Anaerobacillus sp. CMMVII: one gene and its partner. The protein of the gene in region 2 binds, or shares a complex with, the protein of the main gene of each other region. Links are inferred from orthologs where the notes say so. Each region holds a gene or a part of one and is shown on either strand. Other genes may lie near its edges. The genes, in order: spoIIQ and H1D32_RS13950.

Region 1 (6,707 bases), on a different replicon or contig from region 2:
TCCTCGCCATCCTCATAGACTAAAAAATGGTCTTGGTCAGTTAAGAGATACTGTTCACAGCGACCTCCGCTTCCCATTTGATAGAAGGAAAAAGCGACTGGAGCCTCACCGACTTCAGCTAAGGCTAGCTTCACACAATGCTTGACGAGGCGATCATACAACTTCGTAATAACCTCTAACATGTTGATTGTTGGTAACTCATCATTGATCAGTGTTTCTAACACTTTATAAATCGCTTCTTTCACTTCACCGATGGTTTCCGTTGTCGATTCTTCAATGGTTTGGATGACGTTTAACTTTCCGCGATCTTTTTTTCTCATTAAATCTGACAAGGTGACGATCCCGACAATGTCACCCGTCCCACCGACAACAGGAAGATGCTTAACCCCATTCATTAAAAATAACGAAAGTGCTTCATAATAATAAGCATCCCTGGAAATTGTATAGGGATTTGTCGTCATAATTTCCCGTGCTTGCTTGTCTAAGCCAAGATTTCCGGCTACGACCCTTGCAACAATATCATTTTCAGTAATGATACCAACAAGCTCTTTTCGATCCATGACTAAAACAGATGTCGTCTTCTTATCTATCATTTTTTTGGCAACGTTTTGGATTCTGTCATCAAGACTAACAGTGTTGACTGGAAATTGCATTAAATCATGAACACGCTGAATAAATGGGTCACTTTCGCCCCACTTGCTCGCTAACTGAACTTGTTCAGCCAATGAGCCATAGATGTCACGAAGCCTAACAGCTATCTGTCGCAGTACAAAGTCGCGAACATTTTCATCTGGCCAACGCTCTTCAATGACCGAGTAAGAAACCTGCAAACAAGTCGTCTCTTCTATTGCTTTTACCTCAACCGTATAGTCATAAATATGCTCCGCTGGTTCTCCTAGAAATTCTGCTAAACTTGAAAAACCAATAATGTCATTTGTCTGTAAAACTTCCAGAACTTCGCCTGTACTAGAGTCGTCAATTAGTACCTCTGCCATTCCTTCTAAAATTATGAGCAGACCCTCGCGTGGCGTTTTTTTATATAAAACCGTTTCCCCTTTTTTATAAGTTCTTAACGTACACTTTTCGATTAACTCCGCAAAAACTTCAGATGACACCCCTTGAAACAAGGGGTGCCGACTTATTTTTTCTAAAAATGGACTATCTTCCTGGGGCATCATCTAACCATACCTCACCATCTTTATAAGTCATTTGCTCTGGGTATCTGAGGTCGATACACTCGTCTTGAAGATGTTGAGGTGGTGCAGCTGTTAGTTTTGAGACCGTGTACATAACAAGTAAGTTGACTGGTACACCAAACACACCAGCTGCTGTATCTAGTAATCCAAAAATTGTAATACCACTTCTGGCCAAGAAAATATATCCAAGGGTTACAAATAGACCTGAAAGCATCCCGGCAATTGCCCCTTCGGCATTAGCACGCTTCCACCAAACCCCTAATAGGAGAACCGGGAAGAACGTACCCGCTGCAAGCGAGAAGGCCCAAGCAACAATTTGCGTAATCACTCCAGGAGGATCAAGCGCTACAACACCAGCAACAATGGTTGAGAGAACAATCGCCCAACGCCCTGCCTTAAGTCGTCTCGCATCACTTGCATCTGGTCGCATCAAGCGATAGTAAATGTCATGAGCGAACGATGATGAGATCGTAATTAACAAACCACCTGCTGTCGAAAGCGCCGCGGCCATTGCACCAGCAGCAACTAGACCAATGACGAACATTCCGAGATTTGCAATTTCTGGTGTCGCCATTACCACGATGTCATTACTAATAACAATCTCTGGCCAACTAAGAATACCATCTCCGTTTGTATCAGCAACCTTAAGTCGACCTGTGTCTACCCAACTTGTTGTCCACGCAGGCAATTGGTCAATTGGACTACCAGCAACCTTCGTCATTAAAATAAAACGAGAAAACGCCGCATAAGCAGGAGCCGATAAGTATAAGAGTCCGATAAACAGAAGTGCCCATGCTCCGCTCCAGCGAGCCGCCTTCATCGTTGACACTGTATAAAAACGGACAATCACGTGTGGTAATGCTGCAGTTCCTACCATTAAACAGAACATTAATCCTAAAAATTGTGCTTTGTTACTCGATGAAAATGGTGCAAAGTATTCAGAGAATCCAAGCTCACGATCGAGATCACCGAGCTGACTCACAATGTTGTGATACGATAGCCACGGCAATGGGTTTCCGGTAATTTGTAGTGACATAAAAAGAACAGGTATTAAGTATGCAATAATCAAAATGATGTATTGAGCAACCTGTGTCCAGGTAATCCCCTTCATCCCACCTAATGTCGCATAGATAGCAATAATGACAACACCAATCATTGTTCCATACATCGTATCGATTTGGAGAATGCGTCCGATAACTACCCCTGATCCAGAAAGCTGACCAATAATATAAACGAAACTGATAATAATCGTGGCAATTGCCGCAATTAAGCGACCTTTATTTGTCCCGAATCGGTCACCAATAAACTCAGGAACCGTGTATCTACCATATTTCCGCAGTTGTGGAGCTAATAAAAAGGTTAAGAATAGATAGCCTCCAGTCCAACCCATGATATAAGCCAAACCATCATACCCCAAAATCATAACAGTTCCAGCCATACCAATAAATGAGGCAGCGCTCATCCAGTCTCCACCAATCGCCATACCATTCCAGAACGGTGGAACTCCCCTACTTGCTACGTAAAAATCAGACGTCACTTTCGCTCGACAATAAATAGAGATCCCGATATAAAGGGCGAAAGTAGCAAAAATAATTGAAATTGACATTAAACCTTGCGCATCCATTTGAATCGCCCCCTTTTTTCATTTCTTTTTTCGCATCCACGTTATGTTTAGTGATCAACTGCCTTCCCTGCACTTAAAGTCGCATTCTTCTCGTCATCAATACCAAAATCTCGATCAACTTTGTCACTTAAGACAGCGTTTGTGAATAGGAGGCAAATAAAGATCAATACAGCTCCTTGAGCCCCCATGAAGTAGTGTAGTGGTACGCCGCCAATGAATGTAAATTGCGAGAAAAACTCCGCAAAGGCTACCACTCCAAATGAAACGCTAAAGCCAATTGCCAAAAAGATGATGATATTGCGAGTTCTAATGCGAAAGTAAGCATCTGCTACTTCCTTATCAATTTTCTTCATCGTTTTTTACCCCCTTTCTTTTTTAAAAAATTTATCGTCACACAGAAACAAGTTTCCATGATGAACGCGCTTATCTGAGACTAAAAATAAATTTTACAGTCTCGAAAAATCCTAGTGGAACCATGGCGATTTGAATGATGATAAATACAACAAGCGCTCCTATTGGTGCCGCTAAAAAACTCGGTTTTTTTAATTTAAAGGACAAGAAAACGCTTACACCAATAATTACTAAAAAAAGATAAAACATTCGATCCCTCCAGTCTTGTAAATTTATTTAAATATTCTAAATTTTAACAATAATTGTATTATTACAGATTTTGTAAGCTAGCACAAGTGAAAATTCTCACTACAAACGAGTTTTTTTTCTGACAAAAAATGATGTTTACTAGAGGACTTTGTGGGGAATAGTTTTGATTCTGAGACAACAAAAAACAGCTCCCCGCCTGCGTAATGCAGTGGGAAGCTGTTTTGAAATGATTTAGACTTATAAATCGTCTGTTTCTTCAAGTGGCTCTTCAGCATTTTCTTCTAGTTCTTCGTCAGTTGGCTCTTCTACTTCATCACCTTCAGTCTTTTCAGAACTAGCAGCTGGAAGTGCTGATAATGGTTGTTCAAAGAAGTCACTAGGATTTACCGGAACACCATCATGACGAATTTCAAAGTGTACGTGAACGCCAGCTTCTTGGTTATAAAGGTTTCTACCAGCTTGGCCGATTACATCCCCTTGTTTCACCGATTGACCTTGTTCAACTTTGACGCCTTCTAAACTTTGGTAAATTGTTACAACGTTGTTTTCATGTTCGATATGAACTAAGTTACCAAAAAGAGCATCCTTTTCAACTTTTACTACAGTACCACTTAATGCTGCGACAACATCGAATGTTTCTCCACTCTCTAATGCGAAATCCATACCTTTGTTTTGGTAGAAAGTATTATCGTAAAAGACGAGAGCAGATTCATTTTGTTCAGCTGTTGCATTGAAATCGAAGTAGTAACCAACAACTTGTACTTCTTCTTCATTCAAAAATGGCTTTTTGAACACTTCATTCATTGTTGTTACCGGTAAAGCATCTTCAGTATTTGTACCTTGATCTGTACCAGTTGGTCCTTGCTCAACATTTGGATCTTCTTGTGTAATTTGTTCATCAGATCCTTGAAGCCAGATTACTGTACTTAATACTAGTGCTGCTAAACCTAAGTAAAGTGCTGGTAATACCCAACGTTTTTTCATTGTCTTCTGAAGGTTTGCCTTCAGTTTTGCTAATTTAGAAGATTGATTTTCTTCTCTCATTTAATCATCACCTCAGCAATCAGTCTGATCAAATTATGAGAATTATATACACAATTAAAAACTTTTTTTAATAAATTATTTTTCGACAAAGTTGGAGAAATTATTCATAGTTTTAAATACTAGTTTTGAGTGTACAGTGTAGAGTGTAGAGTGTAGAGTTGTGAGTGGTGAGCTTCGAAGCATTACTTTCCAAGACTTTACACTCTAAACTCTAAACTTTACACTAAAAAAGCAGCCCAAAGGCTGCTTTTTAATTTAGATTAGCAATGAACGGATCAACCGAGGAAATTTGAACTCCTTGATAATAGTGTTTAATAATCTCTTGATAATTCTTGCCTTCCTTGGCCATGCCGTTGGCTCCCCATTGGCTCATACCAACGCCGTGTCCCCAACCCTTCGTTTCAATGATGACATTATTGCCGCTTCTCTTCCATTTAAAATCGCTAGAGTCTAAATCTAACTTCTCTCTTATTTGCCTACCAGTAAAGGTCTTACCATTTACATTAACTGTAGCTACTCGCCCACCTTTCGTGCGTGCAGTAATTTCTCCTACAGTTCCATCACCAGGTAACTTCACACCTAACGCTTGAAAAAATTCTTGTGAAGACACAATTTTTTCAGAAGAATATCTTGGAGATTCAACATCCCATGGACTTTCTACACTTCGTAAGTATGGAAATTCATTTGGCCAAAAATCCTCTGAGTTTTCTGTAAAGCCATTACTTGTTGAAAAGAAAGAAGCTGTTATTGGAACTCCTTCATGTGTAATTATTTGACCACGAGTGGCACGTACAGCTTCAGTTACTTTTGCCTTAGCCCAATCATAGTTTTCTTTCCAAAATTCCTTAAGTTCTGCATCACTTCGAAAAACTTGGTGCTGAATCGTATCAGTTACAACTGCACCTTCAGGAAGACTAATCTCTCCAGGATTTAGCATATGTTTAATAATATAAGTCCTTGCCGTTAGCGCCTGTGCTTTTAATGCTTCAAGTGAAAATTCGGCTGGCATTTCAGATGCAACAACGCCAATGATGTACTCTTCAAAATCATATTCCTCTATACTTTGTGATTTTGAGCGGTACACGGCCACACTTAGATTTTCAGGTGATATCTCGTTACTAGAGTCAATGACATTCGAGGTTTGAACTGAAACAGGTTTGATAGATTTGTCTGTTTCATTACCTTGAAATGCTAGAACGAGCATTGTCGGGATAATAAGAATAACACTACATAAAATTGCTCCAATAATAATAATTTGCCGCATGCATACGCCTCCATACTTTGATTTTGTGCTGAAATTAGTAGACGAATATTCTGTTTTTCTGTCTCTAGCATTGTATGCAAATTTAATAGAGGATAGACCTTGAGATTTATTTTTCTTAAAAAATTGGAGCCAAGCAATGCTGAAAATACAAAACAGGCTGTTGAGTTCTTCTCAACAGCCTGTTTCCTTCATTAACTTGCTTTTTTGACTGCCACCGCTGCAACCTTGTAGTGATTTTCGAAGAAATCATTTGTTTCACGAACTACTACCTTACTTAAGAGAATAAGTGCAAGTAAGTTCGGGATCATCATTAATGCGTTAGCCATATCAGCAAATGCCCAAACTGTTGTTAAGCTTGCTACAGCACCAACACCACAAGCAGTGATGTAAGCTGCACGGTAAGCTAAAATTCCTCTTGTTCCTACTAAATATTCGAAACATTTCTCACCGTATACATACCAGCCAACGATGGTTGAGAAGCCAAAGAAGATAACTGAGAATGCAACAATATATTCTCCAACGGTTCCTAATACAGATGCGAACGCTGCCCCTGTTAACGCTCCACCTTCAAGGCCTGCCTCATGGACTACACCAGATAGTAATCCACCTGTTGGATCCCAAAATCCAGATATTACAAGAACTAAACCAGTCATCGTACAAACAATGATCGTTACAATGAACGTACCTGTCATTGCTACTAATGCTTGTTTTACAGGATGATCTGTTTTTGCATTACCAGCAATTAGTGCTGCTGTACCAAGACCAGCTTCGTTCGAGAAGATCCCACGAGCAACCCCGTTACGAATGGCTTCTGATACGAGAACACCTACAAATCCACCAGTTGCTGCAACTGGATTAAACGCATATTGGAAAATCAGTCCAAAGGCTGGAATGATTTGATCATAATTAATAGCAAGAATAAGTAATGCCCCACCGATATATAAAACTGCCATAACTGGCACGAAGAAACCTGCAACCG
Region 2 (6,692 bases):
ACCACCACCCCAAGAAAATCTTGTAGAACAACAGCTTTCTCAATTAGGAGTCGATGAAATTAGAGAGTATTGGGAACAAATCGTTACAGAATATGGCGGTTTTTTACCAGAAAATCAAAAAGGCTCATTTATGGAATTTGTCCGAGGGGACAAACAATTCTCAATAAAAGAGTGGCTGCTTGGGTTCGTCCGCTATTTTTTTCATGAGCTGATTGTGAATGGTAAGTTACTTGGAACATTAATCTTATTAACTGTTTTTAGTGTAATACTCCAAAATTTACAAACAGCTTTTGAAAGAAATGCAGTCAGTAAAGTAGCGAATGCGATTGTTTATATGGTGTTAATGATTATTGCGATTAATAGTTTTTATATAGCAGTCAATTATGCGCAATCTGCTATTTCAATGATGATTAATTTTATGATTGCGTTGTTACCATTGTTATTGGCACTCCTGGCCTCTATTGGAAGCCTAACTTCAGTCGCTTTGTTTCATCCACTTATCATTTTGCTCGTAAATTCAAGTGGATTGTTAATCCAGCACTTTGTTTTACCTTTGTTGTTCTTATCAGCATTATTAAGCCTTGTTAGTACGCTAACAGATCATTATAAAGTTACAAAGCTAGCAAATTTATTGCGCAATATTAGTGTAGGTACTCTTGGTATTTTCCTGACAATATTTTTGGGGGTCATTTCCGTACAAGGAGCTGTTACCGCTGTTGCCGATGGCATTACCATTAGGACAGCAAAGTTTGTTACTGGCAACTTTGTACCTGTTGTAGGGCGCGTTTTTACAGATGCAGCTGATACTGTTATGGGGGCATCAATTCTATTAAAAAACACCGTGGGTATAGTTGGTTTGGCAATTCTACTGCTCATATGCGCATTTCCTGCAATTAAAGTTTTAACGTTAGCGATCATTTTTAATCTAGCCGCAGCGGTTCTACAACCCATCGGCGGTGGCGCGATCATCAATAGTTTATCAATTATTGGGAAAGCAGTGATCTTTATCTTCGCAGCTCTAGCAACGGTTTGTCTCATGTTCTTCCTGGCAATCACGATTATGGTGGCTGCAGGGAATTTATCACTAATGATGAGGTAAGAATTTCGGTCGAAGCACTGATAGGAGGATGAACAAATGGATAAGCAAGAAACAATGAAAGAAGTAGGTTCAACGATAGCTTTATCTCTATTTGTTATCGGGTTAATGTATTTCTTCATTTTTCTATAGAACTATATTCCAACCTAGAATTTACGCTTTACATTAGAAGGGAGGCGAGGAACGATGCAGTTTTTAACAGAATGGATTAGCAACATCATTCTACTTATCCTACTAGCAACTATTTTAGAACTCCTCTTGCCTAACTCAAGCTTGCAAAGGTATGTAAAGATGGTTGTTGGTTTGCTTCTGTTAGTCATTATTTTAACGCCACTATTATCAATTTTTTCTAAAGATGTTGATAGCTGGGTATCATCCTTAGGCTTTTCAAACCAATTAGAGGAAAATAATGTACAAATTTCTCTAGAAAATAAGAAAAGAGAAATACAAGAGGTAACTCTTGCATATATTTCAGAACAAGTGGCTGTCCAACTTAAGAGACAAGTAGAAGAGGGGATGATTACAAAGTTTGAAAAAGAGATAGTAGAAGTAGATGTAGCCTTAGAAGATTTTTTAGAAGAAGATGATTACCTAAATAGTATTACGAAAGTATCGATACGACTCAAAAGTATTGAAGACGAGGAAGAGATCGTAAGTGACATTGTACCAGCTGTAGCCCTCGTCAAAATAGATACAACCAATCGTGTAGAGCCAACCACTGAGCAAACGACAAATACAAAAGAGGTTCTTCAATATTTAGCAGCTTCTTGGTTGATACCAGTAGAAAAAATTGAAGTTTTAATGGAAGGAGGGAGTTTAGATCAATGACCAAAAAAGATGATAATGGACAATGGATCAAAAAACTTTTTACAAACAAGGACGAAAAGAAAAAAAGAAGTAGTCCCCTTCAATATTTAGCTATCGTACTATGTGTTGGTCTAGCGCTCATGATTTTTAGTAACTTCTCAAAACCAAGTAGTTTACAAGACAGTGTCCCAGTATTTAAAGAGGAGACGAAAGATACAGGCGAAGCTGTAACTGTCTTCACAAGTAAAACTGGGGAAGATCCAGTAACAATGCAAGACTATGAATATACTTATGAAAAGCAACTTAGAGACGCGCTAGAGGAGATTGTAGGAGTATCTGATGTTACAGTCATGATCAATCTACAAGAAACTGAAACAAAGATTTTTGAAAGAAATAAAAGTATTAAGGAACAAAAGACAGATGAGACGGATCGCGAAGGTGGCAAGCGTAACGTCGAAGATACTACTAGAGAAGATGAAGTTGTTATCATTCGAACTGGTGATAAAGAAGAGCCACTCGTAGCGAAAATAGAAAAGCCAACTATTAGAGGCGTTCTTGTGGTCGCTAGAGGAGTAGAAAATATCCAAGTCAAAACATGGGTAGTAGAAGCAGTGAGTAGAGTATTAGATGTACCTACACACCGAGTTTCAGTATTACCTAAGAAATCAAAGGGGGAATAAAAAATGGTATTAAAAAGACAAACAGTTTGGTTATTAACAATGCTTAGTTTAATTATTGTGTTATCGGTGTACTACATCACATCACCAATTCCAAATGATCAATTAGCGTTTGTAGGCGATGAGGCAGAAAGCCAAAAGGATGATACGTTTGTAGAAATTGGAGAACTAACAAAAGAAGAAATGGAAAACCTGTTAGATGACAATATTTTAACTAGCTTTACAAACGACGAAGTATTTAACACAATTCGTTTAGAACGCCAAATTGCAAGAGACCGCTTAAGTGCAGATTATGTCGCTGTAGTTGCTTCGGTTGATGCATCTGCAGATGTGCAGAGCCGAGCTATGGATAACATTGAAAGTTTACGAGTGTTAGCTCAAAAGGAAGAAATGCTTGAAACGTTAATTAAAACAAAGGGTTACGAAGATGTATTAGTTATTGCTGAAGGTGATGAAGTAAAGATCATCGTTAAGGCTAATGAACTTTCTAAGGAAGAGGCTGTTAAAATCAATTTAATGGCTCGTGAACAACTTGGAATTAACAATATCGCTGTTGCCTTCCAACCAAGCACTAAGTAAATAACAAAAACTGGGATTGGTCTAAGACGGCCAATCCCTTTTATTTATAAGGCTGTTTGTATGAAAACTCTTTTTGGCCAGAAGGCAACACTAAACTAAGCCCTCCACATTTCCATTTTTTTTGGGGGCTGAGGTTCCTTTATCTATTGTTTATTTTTTATTGTTAAGCAGTCTTGTCTTCAGTCAATTCAATACTGTAGCCTTTCCTCTTTAGATATTGAACCATCTTAAGTTCTTTGTTTTGTTCTTTCTGCTGGTAATAATCAGGGCCTAGTTCCTGATAGGGTTCTTTTGTTTTTAGTATGTTGTAAGCAATGGTCAAAAGTAAATGAGCAGATGCAATACGAGCTTTTGCTATCCCTTGTCGTTTCATAATTCTTTTGCGGTGTGCAGAGATACGGTTAACCTGCCTATCTGTGGCAAATGAACATTCTACGGCAGCCGTTCGCAGGGCTTTGTTCCCATAGGTAGTTTTACTTTTTTTTTTAATACCAGCACTCTCATAGTTTCCTGGACTTACACCAGCCCATGAGGCCAGACGCTTTGCTGATCCAAAGACAGACATGTCCACTCCCATTTCGGCTATGAAAATAGCGACTGAGTCTTTATTCACACCAGGTATCGTATCTAACAGTTCACATTCTTCTCGATAAGGAATGAGTACCTGATCAATCTGTTCGACTATTTTATCAATGGTCTCATCCAGGTAGGCAATATGTTCCCAATGGAAACGAAGCATATCACAATGATGTTTACGTATACGTCCATTTAGGGCTTCGTAAATTTCTGTTAGGGAAGCCTTAACTCTTGGATCCACCATTTGTTGAAGTGATTGAATTTCAATCTTTTCTCCGTTAATAAGAGCTTCGAGAATGCGACATCCGGTAACACCGAATATGTCTGAAAAAACAGAGGTTAGCTTAATGTTCGCGTCTTGAAGTATTTTGTGTATTCGATTACGCTCGGAAGTACGAGAATTAATTAGCTTTTTTCGATACCGAGTTAAATCACGTAAATCACGAATATCTTCAGGGGGAACAAAACTACTTTCGATTAACCCAGAACGCAATAATTTTGCCAACCATTCGGCATCTTTAACGTCTGTTTTCCGTCCTGGAACATTTTTGACATGTTGAGCATTGGCAAGTACCAGCTGCACATTATGTTCGAGTATATTCCAGACTGGCTTCCAATAAACTCCTGTGCTTTCCATTACCGCATCCGTTACTTCATGTGAAGTTAACCAATCACTTAAAGCTAGAAGACCGGACGTGGTGGTTGGAAAGGTTTGAATTTCTTTTTTAGGTCTCTTATCCAAAGGACCGAACAAAACACAAGCTACTACTGTTTCTTGGTGTACATCTAGGCCTGCACACCGCTCAATCATTGCTTCCATTTAAGCGTCACCTCATAAAATTATTAACAATACAAGTGACAGTCGATTCAATACAAAATTTTTGTATTCGTACTCCAGGCACATTAGATGGTTCTTCAAATCTGTCACAACCAGTTTTTCGTACAGGGTATCTTCTGAAGGGAAGATCCACCAAACAGTCTCCGGACTGGCAGTATTGTTAGAGTCATTATGGTCAGACAATAATGGGGCTAGACCTTTAAATTGGGGCAACAGCTATTTTAATGATAGATGGTGGCGGCGAGAAGCGCCGCCATGGGAGTTTTTCGTAAACTTTGTAGCTTTTAGGTCGTAACCAAGCATTCGCTTGGTTACGACCTAAAAGCTAATAGCAACCATCTTTTGAAAAGATCGTTACGAAAAAAAAACTTAAAGAATTAGCGATATATAAGTTGTTTATAATTAACTCTAATTTGGAATAAGCTATTGATGTGTAGTGTGGTGCTTTTACGCTTATTTTAAAAAGAAATTACACTTTTCACACCAATTCTTGTTTTAGAACTCAGTTTCCTCAAAGTTTGTTGCTTTTAAAATAGGTAGAATTTACATGATATAGTTGAGCGTCGAGTAATCTTAAGAACTAAATTACGATCAGAACCTTGCTATAGATGCAATTCTTATTTTATAGTGGTATAATACGACTTTGGTAAAGTAAAGGAAATATAACATTTTTTACTTAGTTTTTTAAGCTAAGTTTCTAATTCATTTTACTTAGGTAAGGGAGAGATCATCATGCAATGGAATGACTTAACAGAAGGAGCCAAAGCTGTCTTAGAACAAACACGAAATATGAAGAACGATCAAATTCAAATCGTTGAGTTCGAAGTAGGCTTTGTACAAGAGCTTGAATCAACTGATGATGCTACAAGTGGAGTATCAATCCAGGAAGAAGATTATCAGTCGTTGAAAAAATACACACAGGAAAATGAGTATGGTGATAAATTCCATATGGCAAGAAATAAGAATATTGTCAAAATAATCTTATTAGAAAATGGGAAAATTCCGGAAAATCTTTCAGAGTTTCCAGTTTTTAAACAATATAAGAAAGACGTTGCTGCAGTGACTGAAGAGCAGTAAACGTTTCTGGATGACCTAAATGGATAGGTCATCTTTTTTTGTTTGGCTGTTTTCGTAACTTTGTTGCTTTTAGGTCATAACCAAGCATTCGCTTGGTTATGACCTAAAAGCTAATAGTAACAATCTTTTTAGAAAAGAGCGTTTTTTTTGAAACGACAGCTAAAAAATGGAAGATTATTTTTTAGTAGAAAAATCTTTATGATAATGGTAAATTTGATATAGCAACAAATTAGTAGTAAGTCATAAGACAAAGTAAACAAAAAATGTCGAATAAAGTTCCAAAGTATAAAAAAATGTTGAAAAAGAAATGATGGAAAATAAACGAGGAGTGACGAATGATGATTAAAATTCAAGATATTCGCGAACTAATTAAGGCTATTGATCAATCAAGTATTGAAGAGTTTAAATACGAGCAAGAGGGAACAAAAATCACCCTAAGAAAAGAAAGAAAGCAGCTTGAACAAGTACAGCAGTTCGTTCAACAACCGGCACCAATCCCGCAACAAGTGGTTACTTCTATACCGCAGCAAGTTGAACAAGTGGTAGAAAGCGAATCGAAATCGGAAACACCAATTGCCCCAGCTGCTAATTTACATAAGATAACGTCACCAATGGTTGGTACATTTTATGCAGCGCCATCACCAGATTCAGACTCGTATGTCAAAGTAGGAAGCAAAGTGACTCAAGATTCTGTTGTTTGTATCGTAGAGGCGATGAAACTAATGAATGAAATTGAAGCAGAGATTAAAGGGGAAATTGTAGAAATTTTAGTTGAGAATGGACAACTAGTTGAGTACGGTCAAGAGCTATTTTTAGTGAAAGCAGAATAGGAGAGAAGCTTGATGATAAAAAAACTACTAATAGCAAATCGAGGGGAAATTGCAGTTCGGATTATTCGAGCTTGTCGCGAGATGGGGATTGAAACAGTTGCTGTTTATTCAGAAGCTGATAAGGAATCATTACATGTAAGGCTAGCAGATGAGGCTTATTGTATTGGGCCGACAGCTTCTGCAAAAAGCTACCTAGATTTTACTAATATTAT

Evidence for each region.
Region 1: the proteins of H1D32_RS13950 (region 2) and spoIIQ are in contact, whole or in part, in a crystal structure (PDB 3TUF), measured with the Bacillus subtilis proteins. The link is inferred for Anaerobacillus sp. CMMVII from one-to-one orthologs.

What each region holds. Positions count from the first base shown.
Region 1 is NZ_JACEHK010000017.1:187,969-194,675, reverse strand. What follows is about bases 2,562-5,475. They hold spoIIQ (stage II sporulation protein SpoIIQ), read right to left. Parts: upstream 4,465-5,475; coding sequence 3,658-4,464; downstream 2,562-3,657. Other genes in these bases: spoIID (stage II sporulation protein D), read right to left, coding at 4,715-5,475; H1D32_RS22395 (hypothetical protein), read right to left, coding at 3,244-3,420; H1D32_RS22400 (DUF4212 domain-containing protein), read right to left, coding at 2,868-3,173; H1D32_RS22405 (sodium:solute symporter family protein), read right to left, coding at 2,562-2,820. In the rest of the region: H1D32_RS22410 (DUF294 nucleotidyltransferase-like domain-containing protein), read right to left, coding at 1-1,178; more of H1D32_RS22405, read right to left, coding at 1,159-2,561; more of spoIID, read right to left, coding at 5,476-5,728; H1D32_RS22380 (alanine/glycine:cation symporter family protein), read right to left, coding at 5,920-6,707. UniProt on the Bacillus subtilis protein: Involved in forespore engulfment and required for anchoring membrane proteins on the forespore side of the septal membrane. Forms a channel with SpoIIIAH that is open on the forespore end and closed (or gated) on the mother cell end.
Region 2 is NZ_JACEHK010000010.1:91,190-97,881, forward strand. Bases 1,474-4,372 are described here. They hold H1D32_RS13950 (SpoIIIAH-like family protein), read left to right. Parts: upstream 1,474-2,586; coding sequence 2,587-3,159; downstream 3,160-4,372. Other genes in these bases: spoIIIAF (stage III sporulation protein AF), read left to right, coding at 1,474-1,924; spoIIIAG (stage III sporulation protein AG), read left to right, coding at 1,921-2,583; H1D32_RS13955 (IS110 family RNA-guided transposase), read right to left, coding at 3,323-4,372. In the rest of the region: spoIIIAE (stage III sporulation protein AE), read left to right, coding at 1-1,099; more of spoIIIAF, read left to right, coding at 1,283-1,473; more of H1D32_RS13955, read right to left, coding at 4,373-4,555; H1D32_RS13960 (hypothetical protein), read left to right, coding at 5,306-5,650; accB (acetyl-CoA carboxylase biotin carboxyl carrier protein), read left to right, coding at 5,989-6,480; accC (acetyl-CoA carboxylase biotin carboxylase subunit), read left to right, coding at 6,493-6,692. UniProt on the Bacillus subtilis protein: Involved in forespore engulfment. Forms a channel with SpoIIIAH that is open on the forespore end and closed (or gated) on the mother cell end.